One region of the Lysinibacillus sp. NPDC095746 genome, then DNA from elsewhere that is predicted to be linked to it. Evidence: riboswitches for the same ligand, from Rfam matches in the RefSeq annotation. Region 1 holds a riboswitch; each other region holds the start of a gene.
What was found. A riboswitch is a leader RNA that binds a small molecule or an ion and turns the genes downstream of it on or off. The one in region 1 is predicted to bind lysine.
Positions count from the first base shown of each region.

Region 2: it holds a riboswitch for lysine, as region 1 does, so the genes downstream of both, ACIQ7N_RS22630 (amino acid permease) here and ACIQ7N_RS19955 (aspartate kinase) in region 1, are expected to answer to the same signal.
Region 3: it holds a riboswitch for lysine, as region 1 does, so the genes downstream of both, ACIQ7N_RS14870 (transporter substrate-binding domain-containing protein) here and ACIQ7N_RS19955 (aspartate kinase) in region 1, are expected to answer to the same signal.

Region 1 is NZ_JBIWGL010000034.1:50-4,427, reverse strand. It holds gene trxA (thioredoxin) at 1-54, shown strand, start outside; gene uvrC (excinuclease ABC subunit UvrC) at 372-2,162, shown strand; lysine riboswitch at 2,536-2,714, shown strand; gene ACIQ7N_RS19955 (aspartate kinase) at 2,905-4,143, shown strand.
Region 2 is NZ_JBIWGL010000048.1:20,875-25,252, reverse strand. It holds gene ACIQ7N_RS22640 (nitric oxide synthase oxygenase) at 1-933, shown strand, start outside; gene ACIQ7N_RS22635 (CynX/NimT family MFS transporter) at 1,063-2,271, opposite strand; lysine riboswitch at 2,447-2,623, shown strand; gene ACIQ7N_RS22630 (amino acid permease) at 2,709-4,172, shown strand.
Region 3 is NZ_JBIWGL010000019.1:5,610-9,987, reverse strand. It holds gene ACIQ7N_RS14880 (2-oxoglutarate dehydrogenase E1 component) at 1-413, shown strand, start outside; gene odhB (2-oxoglutarate dehydrogenase complex dihydrolipoyllysine-residue succinyltransferase) at 507-1,742, shown strand; lysine riboswitch at 2,042-2,228, shown strand; gene ACIQ7N_RS14870 (transporter substrate-binding domain-containing protein) at 2,344-3,210, shown strand; gene ACIQ7N_RS14865 (amino acid ABC transporter permease) at 3,390-4,115, shown strand; gene ACIQ7N_RS14860 (amino acid ABC transporter ATP-binding protein) at 4,128-4,378, shown strand, end outside.

The DNA of each region.
Region 1 (4,378 bases):
GTTGGTTTCCAACCAAAAGAAGCATTAGAAGCGTTTATCGCAAAACATGCTTAACTTCTTGCAGCAAATGTCTCTTGTACCGAAAGCGTAGCGACAGGTACAGAAGTCTCCCACCTCTACAGATGGTGAGATGAATGCGAATTTAAGCTCTTTTCAGGGGTGTCCAAACACCCGCTGAAAGAAGTTAAAGCTTCCGGACGCAATTATGCCGAGGCATAATTGATCCTGTAAGAAAAAAAGAGTCAAGCCATCAATAAGATGTGCTTGGCTTTTTTTCGTTATATAATATAGAGAAAAAGCGGAAGTTATCCTTATAAATATGAGAAAATAAAGGGACAAACGCTACTTTAAGAAAAAGGGGCAGGTAGGCGATGAATGATTTAATGAAACGAAAGCTTGAAATTTTACCAGATCAGCCTGGCTGCTATTTGATGAAAGATCGACAAGGAACCATTATTTATGTCGGGAAAGCTAAAGTGCTGAAAAATCGAGTACGCTCGTATTTTACTGGTTCGCATGAAGGGAAAACACAGAGGCTTGTAGGTGAAATAGAAGATTTTGAGTACATTGTGACATCCTCCAATATTGAAGCTTTAATTTTAGAGCTTAATCTTATAAAACTACATGACCCGAAGTACAATGTTATGCTGACGGATGATAAAACGTATCCGTATTTAAAAATTACAAATGAAAAACACCCGCGCCTTATTACAACGCGAAAAGTGAAAAAGGATAAGGCAAAATATTTTGGTCCATATCCGAATGCGTATGCAGCAAGTGAGACGAAAAAGCTGTTAGATCGTTTATATCCTCTTCGAAAATGTGTACAACTCCCTACCAAGGTTTGTTTGTATTATCATATGGGGCAATGCTTAGCCCCTTGTGTGAAAGATATAGATGCAGAAATTTACCACAATATGATTGAGGATATGACAAAGTTTTTAAATGGTGGGGTTGAGGAAGTCAAAAAGGAGCTAGAGGTAAAAATGCTAGCGGCCGCAGAAAATTTGGAGTTTGAGCGTGCAAAGGAATTTCGTGATCAAATTGCACATATTGATACAGTCATGCAAAAGCAAAAAATCGTATCGAGTGATACAACGAATCGCGATGTATTTGGCTATGCCGTCGAGAAGGGCTGGATGTGTGTTCAAGTTTTCTTTGTTCGTCAAGGGAAGCTCATTGAGCGAGATGTCTCGATTTTCCCGATTTATCAAGAGGCGGAAGAGGAATTTTTGACATTCGTTGGACGATTTTACGACAAGCTAGAGCACATTAAACCTAAGGAGATTTTTATCCCACAAACCATTGATGCAGAAATTTTAACGGAATTACTAGAAGTTAAGGTACTAACACCAAAACGAGGGCAAAAAAAAGAGCTAGTTGAATTAGCGACAAAAAATGCTGAAATTGCGGTAGCGGCAAAATTCCAGCTTATTGAACGGCAGGAAGAACGCACAATAGGAGCATGTGAGGCGCTCGGTGAAGCTATGGGCATTTCTGCACCTTTACGGATTGAGGCTTTCGATAATAGTCATATGCATGGGACAGATGCTGTATCTGCAATGGTTGTCTTTATCGATGGAAAACCTGCGAAGAAGGAGTATCGAAAATACAAAACACGTACAGCTGCCAAGCATGATGATTACGGGGCGATGCAAGAAGTAATTCGCCGTCGATACACACGCGTATTAAAAGAGGGTCTACCTTTACCGGATTTAGTACTAATAGATGGCGGCAAGGGGCAAATGGAAGTCGCGCGAGAAGTATTAGAGGATGAACTCGGCCTTGTCATTCCAATTGCCGGATTAGCAAAAGATGAAAAGCATAATACGTCACAGCTTCTATTTGGTGATCCAGCTGAAGTAATTGCGTTAAAGCGCACAAGCGATGGATTCTACTTACTACAGCGAATCCAGGACGAAGTACACCGTTTTGCTATTAACTTCTTACGACAACAGCATGAGAAACATGCAATACAATCTGTCCTCGATAATATAGAGGGCATTGGTCCGAAGCGAAAACAACAATTACTCAAGTATTTTGGCTCTGTCAAAAAGATTCGTGAGGCAAATGTGCAAGCATTACAGGAAGCAGGGATGCCTGCTAACCTGGCTAGCAATATTTATGATTATTTTCATCCAGTAGAAGACTCCCACCTCTAAAGGTGGTGGGATGAATGCAGATAGAATTCCTTTTCAATGGGTGTATAAACAACTACAGTTTAAAAACCCCACGTATTGTGGCAACGACTGAGTGACCAACATCTTGCTGTTGCGCTACCGCTGCGCTTTCGCGCAAAAAATATTTGCCGCTGCCGCTTCGCTTTCGCGCAAAAAATATCTGCTGGTCAAAGCCTCCGAACTTAATTACGCCAAGGCAAAATCGATATTCAATAAGATCCATTGTCAAAGGATTAGGCGTATGCTAAGGTTGTATATAACATAGCTTTTTAATATAGCAATGTTTTTTAGTAGTTTCTATTTATTAAAATGGGAATTTCTTCATTAAGTTTCAAATTAAATACGATCACTATTTAGTGATGATAGAGGTGCAAGGTTCAAGAGTAGTACATACGAGGACGAACAAGTCCGGTGAAAATGTATGAAAGGGGAACTTGCCGAAGTGGAGCATCGTTGTTTCCGATGCTGTGCTGGTTTTACATTTAAGAGATGTAAGACTGTCGATTCTAAACGTTTCGGAGAGCTATCACACATGCGCAAGTTACTTTATTGTACATGTTATAGGCAGCTTTTCACGTTATGTGAGAAGCTGCCTTTTTAGATTTTCTCGAAACAACATTTTTTCAAGGCTGTTAGGCGTTTGCTTTTGTCATGTTATTAAAGTTGCAAAAGTATCGCTGCTTTTAATCAGCGAAATGATTGAATACGAAGGAGAATGATAAAGATGGCGAGAGTTGTGATGAAATTTGGTGGTGCTGCATTCGCATCAACAGAGCACATTCAAAATGTAGTGAAAAAGGTTATTGCGGAAAAGGAAAGAGGTTTTGATGTTGTCGTTGTCACTACAGCTATGAGGGGGATGGCTAAAGAATTAGCAAAGATGGCTCGTGATTTGTCAGACCATGCATCTAAGCGTGAACTAGACGCACTATTTTCAACAAGCTCACAACTTACAAGTACATTGGTAGCAATTGCTATACAGGAGAAAGGATATGATGCCGTGTCATTAACGGGCTGGCAGGCAGGCATTGAAACCGATGCTATGTATAGCAATGCCCGTATTGAGGAAATGAATGCTAGTCGAATTGAAGAGCATTTTGTACAGGGGAAAATCGTTATCGTTGCTGGGGAACAAGGTATCGATAATTCACGGAATATTACGACGTTAGGTAAAGGTGGTGCGGAAACGTCGGCTCTAGCAATTGCAGCAAAATTGAAGGCGGAGCGGGTAGATATTTACACGAATGTGGACGGCGTCTATACAGCTGATCCAAGTCATGTTGCTGGGGCACAAAAACTAAAAGAAATTTCCTATGATGAAATGCTAGAGCTATCAAACTTAGGGTCACAAGTTTTACACCCGCGAGCCGTAGAGTTAGCAAAGAAATTTCAAATCCCAGTTATCATTCGCTCGAGCGAAATAGATACTGTAGGTACTTTATTGAAGGAGGAAGTTGAAATGGAAAAAAATTTAATTGTACGTGGTGTTGCCTACGAGTCAGATGTTATTCGCTTAACTGTTGGTTATGATGCTTATTCTAATGCTTCGTTAGCAAATATGTTCACAATACTTGCAGAAAATCGCATAAACGTCGATATAATTGTACAAGCAATAATTGATGGTTTAAAGCCGACGGTATCTTTTACTATTTTAAAAGAGGAGTTCGCTGAAGCATTACGTGTTCTAGAAGATAGTAAATTATCACTAGGGTTTAGTTTTGCTGATTTTGAAATTGGCTTAGCAAAGGTTTCTATTATTGGCTCGGGGATGGCATCTAACCCAGGGGTGGCTGCAAGGATGTTTGATCGTCTACGTCGTGAAAATATCCCTGTAAAAATGGTAAGTACTTCTGAAATAAAAGTGTCTGTTGTTGTACCTCAGGACGAAATGATTCGTGCAGCAAATGCATTACATGATGAATTTAATTTATTTCGAGAAGTGTCTTTTGTACCGAAAGCGTAGCGACAGGTACAGAAATCTCTCAGGGGAGCTGCATGCGGTTTTGAGTCACTTTTAAGCGGCGTGGATAGAGCAGCCAAAGCGACGGATAAAGATTGTAGAACAAGCGCTTTACATATAATGTTGAAAAAGATGTGCCAGTAAAATGAGGGCACTGAAAAAGTCTATATCTTCTCAGATCGCGAGGTATTAAACGAGTAAATCGTTGAATACCTCGCTTTTTTCATTTGGCACTGTG
Region 2 (4,378 bases), on a different contig from region 1:
CCGACAACGGAAGAATTAATCTTTGGTGCTCGAGTTGCTTGGCGCAATAGTAATAAGTGCATTGGCCGACTGTTTTGGCAATCACTGCATGTTGTAGATGCCCGCGATATTTCAAATGAGGAGGATATCTTCAACGCATTGCTTAAACATATTCAATATGCAACAAATGGTGGAAAGATTCGTCCAACAATAACGGTTTTTGCACCGGGGCGCGTTCGTATATGGAATCATCAACTAATCCGTTATGCTGGCTATGAAACGGAATCTGGAATCATTGGTGATCTGCATTCTGTTGAGTTTACAAAAGTATGTGAGTCACTTGGCTGGCAGGGAAAGAGAACGGCATTTGATGTGCTTCCACTTGTTATACAGGTGGATGGAAGGGAGCCACAAGTGTTTACGATCCCTGACGAGTATGTACTAGAGGTACCAATTCGTCATCCAGAATCCTCTCAAGTAGCGAAGCTAGGATTAAAGTGGTATGCAGTGCCGATTATTTCGAGCATGCGCTTCCAAATGGCAGGTATTGATTTTGAGGCGGCCCCATTCAATGGTTGGTATATGGGTACCGAAATAGGGGCACGTAATTTAGCAGATCATGAGCGTTATAATATGCTGCCTGCTATAGCAGAAATTTTTAATCTTGATACAACGAAACAGGCTTCTTTATGGCGTGATCGTGCATTAGTTGAGCTGAATATAGCCGTTCTATATTCCTTTAAAGAAGGCGGTGTCAGCATAGTAGATCACCATACAGCTGCACAGCAATTTAAATTGTTTGAGGAAACAGAAGCAGCAGCGAATCGTGAAGTTACAGGCAATTGGACGTGGTTGATTCCACCTCTTTCACCAGCTACGACCCATATTTTTCATAAGCCTTATGTTAATGTTTACAATACACCGAACTATTTTTATCAGAAACCACCTTATTAGTAGAGAAAGGCAGCTCACTTTAACTTCCTTCGCTGTCCAAACATCGGCTGTAATAGAGGAACTCAGGCTTTTGTGCAAATACAAAGCACCTCATGATTATGCCTAGGCATAGATCATGAGGTGCCATTTTTAATTTACATATTCATTTTTAGAAGCCTTAAATGAACATATGAAGAGTATCAATACAACGACAACAAATAACCAACCAGCGGTATTCCAGCCACCGAATAAATCATGTAAATAACCAAATAAGATTGGACCGATTGCGGCTAATAAATATCCTAATGATTGTGCAAATCCTGATAAATCGGCTGCCTCAAAAGCTGTACGGGTACGTAATGTAAAGAACATCATCGCTAATGCAAATGAAGCACCTCCGGCTAATCCTAGTAGTACCATCCACAGTACAGCGAGGCTTGTCCATTCCATGACTACTCCGATAAAGCCAATTAAGTAAAATAGTGTAAACATTAAAACGAGAGGACGTTGAGATGTCATTTTACTAGCGATAATAGGCACAGCTAATGCCATTGGAACTTGTGAAAATTGCATAATGGAAAACATCCAGCCCGCACGATCTGCAGCTAATCCTTGTGATATATAAATTTCAGGAATCCAAGCGGCAGTTGTGTAGAATAATAATGACTGAAATCCCATAGCTCCCGCTACTGCCCAAGTAACAGGTGATTTCCATAATGGTGTACGTTCTTTCGTAGTCTTAACAGTCGGTTCAGGCTTATTAAATTGCAACTGTGGAATCCAAATTACAATGGTTAACACCACAAGAACAAGTGAGATTGCCAGTGCGCCTTGCCAACCAAGTGATGAATTGGCAACAGGATAGCTAATGCCAGCACCGAGTCCAGCCGTTAAATTCATCGACATTGTGAAAAATGCCATAAGTAAACCTACGTGATAGGGAAATTTCAATTTAAGTAATCCTGGAATTAGTACATTACCGAATGAAATGGCTATACCAATTAGCATCGTACCAAATACGAGTAAACTAGTTGTGCCAACGGAGCGTAGTACAATTCCTCCCCCTAAAAGAACAGTTGATAACAATAATGTTAATTCTAGTCCAACTTTACGTGCGACAACTGGTGCGAATGGTGAAATGATTGCAAATGCTAGCAATGGGATCGTTGTTAGAAAGCCTGCTAGTATATTGGATATGCCGAGGTCTTCGCGAATAAAGGAAATAATTGGTCCAACAACTGTTAGCGGCATCCGTAATGTCGAGGCAATACAAATTACGCCGATAACGAGTAATAAGGTTGTGCCTTTCCAATTAATTTTTCTGCTAGGATAAGTATCGGTATGTTCATGAGTAGTCAAATAAATCCCCCCTTGGTAGAACAATTCTGATTGAATCACTATACCACTTTATCACATAAATAAAAATAGTGGAAAATTCGCAAAATATAGAATATTACTCGGGTTATTGAAATGCCATAGGTCGTATGTTAAACTAAAACCCATCATAAATTTAATATTTAATGCCTCATGTTTGTATTGAGGTAGAGGTCGCGGTATTTAAGAGTATGTTAATGGAAATGACAAGCATTAGAGAAATTAGCTGAAAGGAAATACTGCCGAAGTGTGAGGGGACTTGAAAACCTCATGCTGGGGCTGTCTCCGAAAGGAACAGAACTGTCACGTTTGAACAACGTGTTGAGCTATCATTTTGAAGGAACAGAGGATTTACTTAGCCATCACAGCAACGTTCATGTGATGGCATTTTTTTGCCTCTTAAAAAGGAAGGAAGCTATATCGTGAGTGAAATAAAAGTCAATCAGCTCGGTCATAAAGCACCGAAGCTGAAAAAAGAATTAAAAAGTCGTCATATTACAATGATTTCATTAGGCGGTACAATCGGTACAGGGCTGTTTTTAGCTAGTGGTGGTGCCATTGCGCAAGCAGGCCCTGGCGGTGCACTACTCGCTTATGCATTAATCGGTATCATGGTGTATTTTTTAATGACGAGCTTAGGAGAAATGGCAGCTTATATGCCATCATCAGGCTCTTTTAGTACGTATGCTACAAAATTTGTAGATCCAGCTTTAGGTTTTGCACTTGGTTGGAACTACTGGTACAACTGGGCAATTACAATTGCAGCAGAAATTTCTGCCGTCTCATTAATTATGAAATATTGGTTCCCAGATAGCTCATCAGCACTTTGGACTGTTTTATTTATTGCTGTAGTTTTAACGTTCAATCTATTATCGGTAAAAAGCTATGGTGAGAGTGAATATTGGTTTGCAATGATAAAGGTTGTCACAGTAATCATTTTTATTATCATCAGTTTTTTAATGATTTTTGGTATTTTAGGAGGACAAGCTCCTGTAGGCTTTACGAATTTCTTCATTAGTGATGGACCATTCCACGGAGGTCTCCTTGCTACATTTGGTATTTTCTTAGCTGCGGGATTCTCGTTCCAAGGGACAGAGTTACTTGGAATAACAGCAGGTGAAACGGATGACCCTGGTAAAAATATTCCGAAAGCCGTTAAGTCTGTTTTCTGGCGAATTCTTTTATTCTATATTTTAGCGATTGCTGCAATTGGGATGCTGATTCCCTTTACAGACGCACGTTTATTATCAGAAGATATCGCTGTTTCACCATTTACACTGGTGTTCGATCGTTTAGGAATTGCCTTTGCTGCATCATTGATGAATGCAATCATTTTAACGGCAATGCTGTCAGCAGGGAATTCAGGGCTTTACGCATCGTCACGTATGCTTTGGCAATTAGCGGTAGATGGCCATGCACCGAAAATTTTCACTAAACTCAGCCGTCGAGGTATCCCGATTTACGCATTACTGGCGACTTTAGCTATAGGCTGTCTAGCATTTTTAGCTTCATTCTTTGGTGATGGTGTAGTCTATATATGGCTTCTAAATGCCTCAGGGATGTCTGGCTTCATTGCCTGGTTAGGTATTGCATTTAGCCATTATCGTTTCCGTCGAGCATTCGAGGTACAAGGCTTAGATCCGAAATTATTGCCGTATAAAGCAAGGCTATTCCCATTCGGCCCGTTATTTGCCTTTACGGTTTGTATGATTGTTGTTATTGGACAAAACTACAATGCCTTTATGGGTGAAACAATAGATTGGTACGGAGTCCTTGTCTCATATATCGGTATTCCACTGTTCTTACTGTTATGGTTTGGCTATAAAATTAAGCATAAAACAAAAATGCTTCCATTAGAGCATTGTGATTTAAAAGTCGAACAATAAAAAATAAAACTGTCCTGTGAGTCATAGAAAATGACTTGCAGGGCAGTTTTTTTAGTTAAATAATAAATTTGTAATTCTAGACGTACAATCAACATACACCAAGTGAACGACTGGCGAGAATAAAAAGAGAACTTTAATTTGTCCAATCGTCGCCCACTTTTGAAGCATAACCTTAATATGGTAAACTGATAGATAAATAACACATC
Region 3 (4,378 bases), on a different contig from region 1:
TAATTGAACAACCAGGCCTAGGTTCAAAAACTGAAGCTGTTGAACGCATTGTATTAGGTTCAGGTAAAGTAATGATCGATATTGCAGACCGTATTAAAGATGGTGAAGGCTTCGATCATTTACACATTGTTCGTGTAGAACAACTTTACCCATTCCCAAAAGAGCAAGTTGCTGGTATTATTGCTAAGTATCCAAATGTAAAAGAAGTTGTTTGGGTACAAGAAGAACCTAAAAACCAAGGTTCATGGAATTATGCATTAGAAACATTACATGAACTTTCAGAAGGTAAAAAGCTTCGTTATGTAGGACGTCCTGCAATGAGCTCTACTTCTGAAGGTGATGCAGATTCTCATAAAGCAGCTCAAGCCGCAGTTGTAGAAGAAGCAGTTGCTGAGCCTGTAAAGGTTAAATAATAATCACATATTAATTTTTGAGAGCCGGGCTACTTGCTAAGGCAGTAGCCCTTTTATGTGCACAATGCACGTTAATTAAAGGAGGAAATGAAAGTGGCTGAAATTAAAGTCCCTGAATTAGCAGAATCGATTACAGAAGGTAGTATCGCACAATGGGTAAAAAAAGTGGGCGATCGCGTTGAAAAAGGTGAATTCATCGTTGAACTTGAAACAGACAAAGTAAACGCTGAAATCATTTCTGAAGAAGCGGGAGTTTTAACTCAAATTTTAGCTGAAGAAGGCGATACTGTACTTGTTGGTCAAGTTATCGCAGTAGTAGAAGCTGGCGAAGGTGCAGCACCTGCTCCAGCGGCACCAGTTGCAGCAGCTCCAGCTCCAGCAGCGCCACAAGCGGCACCTGCTCCTGTTGCAGCAGCACCAGTTGTAGAAGAAACTACTGGTGAGCGTGTAATCGCATCTCCTGCAGCTCGTAAACTAGCGCGCGAAAAAGGTATTGACCTTGCTGCTGTATCTCCAGTAGATCCACAAGGCCGTGTACGTGTACAAGACGTAGCAGCTCATGGTACAGCTCCAGTAGCAGCACCACAAGCAGCTCCAGCAGCACCTAAAGCAGTTGCAGCTGTAGATGAATCACGTGTAACAATTGAAAAAATGAGCCGTCGTCGCCAAACAATTGCAAAACGCTTACTTGAAGTAAAACAATCTACAGCAATGTTAACTACATTCAACGAAGTAGATATGACAAACGTTATGGCTTTACGCTCTCGTAAAAAAGACCAATTCTTCGAGTCAACTGGCTCTAAACTTGGTTTCATGTCATTCTTCACAAAAGCTGTAGTTGCAGCTCTTAAAAAATACCCATATGTTAACGCACAAATCGTTGGTGATGAAATTCACTTAAACAACTTCTTTGATATCGGTGTAGCTGTATCAACAGAAGAAGGTTTAGTAGTACCAGTTGTACGTGACGCTGACCGCAAAAACTTTGCTGAAATTGAAGATTCAATTGCAGACCTAGCGAAAAAAGCACGCGATAAAAAATTAGGTTTAGCAGATCTTCAAGGTGGCTCATTCACAATTACAAATGGTGGCGTATTCGGTTCATTAATGTCTACACCTATCATGAATGGTACACAAGCTGGTATCCTTGGTATGCATACTATCAAAAAACGTCCAGTTGAAGTGAATGGTGAAGTAGAAATTCGCCCAATGATGTACTTAGCCCTTTCTTATGACCACCGTATTATCGATGGTAAAGATTCTGTAGGCTTCCTTAAAACTGTTAAAGAACTACTTGAAAACCCAGAAGATTTATTATTAAATTCTTAATTCCTGAGTTTATAAAGCCCTGCGAACAATGTTTGCAGGGTTTTTTCTTTTTTGGAACAGTTTTAAGGAGTCGACGAATAGAAGAGCTAGGGCGACGGTAAAAAGAGACGAGGACTCTTTCGGCAAAGCGGCAGTCTTAATAATTTTCACCTTTTATAAAGGACTAAAAGGCATTTAAAGGAATAAAAAACCATAATATTGTAATTAGTCAGAAAAGTAACAAAATTATCTTGACGAACTTATTAACTTTATAGTAGTATCTTAATATCAATTAAATATACAAACCTCACTTTTTCTTATTGTGAGGTAGAGGCGCGGTATTTATTAGTTCATTGTTGAGTACAAGCAAGCGAAGACGCAATGGAGAAGGAACTATCGCCGAAGTATAAAAGGAGCTCGTACTTTTATGCTGGGTCTGCAGTGAATAAGTGCAGGACTGTCCTAGTAAATTATTTTCCAGGTTTACTAGGTTGTGCTATCTCGGAATAATGGAATTATAGTGAGGATTTGGGCAACTGTTAAAAAAAGTAAGACCTAAGTTCAGTACTTAGGTCTTTTTTGGTACAGTTGTCTTATTTTTTACAGAAAAGGGGAATGTTATATGAAAAGACAATGGTTAGTATTAATGTTGACCGTCATGACTGCAATTTTGCTAGCAGCTTGTGGTGCTGGTGACAAAAAGGCTACAATGTCATCTAGTAATGACGGTAACAAGACGAGTACGGAAGAAGGCGGCGGCCAATTCCGTGTTGGAATGGAAGCAGGTTATGCTCCGTTCAACTGGACACAGCAGGATGATGCAAATGGTGCAGTAAAAATTGCGGATAATGCAGAATATGCGGGTGGTTATGATGTGCAAATGGCGAAAAAAATCGCTGAGGGCTTAGGAAAAGAATTAGTTATCGTTAAATTGGAATGGGATGGCTTAGTACCGGCGTTACAATCCAATAAAATTGATGTAATCATTGCAGGTATGTCACCTACTAAAGAGCGTAAGCAAACAGTTGATTTCACTGAAAACTACTATACATCTGATTTTGTTATGGTCATAAAAAAAGGCAGTAAATATGAAAAAGCAACTTCTATCCAAGATTTTTCTGGTGCTAAAATTACATCACAATTAAATACATCTAACTACAATGTCATCGATCAAATCAAAGATGTAAAAAAACAAACTGCAATGGATAATTTCCCGGCGATGCGTGTTGCATTAGAAGCTGGAAAAATTGACGGCTATGTAGCAGAACGTCCAGAAGGTATTTCTGCTGCTGCTGCAAATGATAAGTTCACGTATGTGAAGTTCGAAAAGGGCTTCGATACAGATATTTCAAATACATCCATTGCAGTTGGTTTACGTAAAGGCGATGCGCATCTTGAAAAAATAAATGAAATCTTAAAAGGTATTTCTGAAGCTGATCGCCAAAAAATTATGGAAGAAGCCATTCACCAACAACCAGCAGCCCAATAACATGATGGCACGGGCTATCTACTAGTCCGTGCCATATCATTACAATTGATACAATAAGAATCTCTCAAAATAATAATAATGTCTTAGCTAAATGTTTCATAAAATAAAAGAAACAAAGGCTCCAGATAAGACACGATACTGTAACGAACAAGCAACACGACGTTGTTAGGAGGAACATCATGAGTTTAGAATGGATTATTTCTATTGTTGAGAACAACTGGCAAATGTTTTTACGAGGTACGTATTATACATTACTTATTTCTATTAGTAGTACAATTATTGGTGCACTTATCGGATTTTTCATCGGAATTATGCATACCATAAAGGTTCGTAAAAAAGGTGTAAAGTTCTATAGCTTAAAGCTCTTTAATTTTATACTAACATGCTATGTCGAATTTTTCCGTGGTACACCAATGATTGTACAAGCGATGGTAGTATTTTTCGGGTTAGATATAGCATTCGGCATTGATATGCACTTTATTACGGCAGGTATTTTAGTTGTTTCATTAAACACAGGTGCTTATATGGCTGAAATTGTCCGTGGTGGTATTGTATCCATTGATAAAGGGCAGTACGAGGCCGCATCGGCCATTGGTATGAACCATTTTCAAATTATGCTACATGTTGTATTACCGCAAGTTGCACGAAATATATTGCCTGCAACAGGTAACCAATTAATTATGAATATTAAAGATACAGCCGTATTAAACGTTATCGGGGTTACGGAATTATACTTCCAAACAAAATCGATTGCGGGTAATAACTTCCGCTATTTTGAATCTTTCTTTGTAGCTTGCGTCCTTTATTTCATTATGACATTCACAGCATCAAGAATATTACTGTATATTGAAAAACGTCTAGATGGACCAGATGCATACAGAAAAGAACAGAAAGAAGCAATATAGGGGGACGAACAGATGACAGTTATTAAAATAGAGCATTTAAGTAAATCATTTGGACGTAACCAAGTGTTAAAGGATGTTAATTTCCAAGTAGAAAAGGGTGAGGTTGTCTGCTTAATCGGTTCTTCCGGTTCTGGTAAATCAACACTACTACGCTGCATTAATTTACTGGAAACACCAAGTGGCGGTCAAATTATTTACAAAGGTGAAAATATTTTAGACGAAAAGCATAATATCCAAGAATACCGTACACATTTAGGTATGGT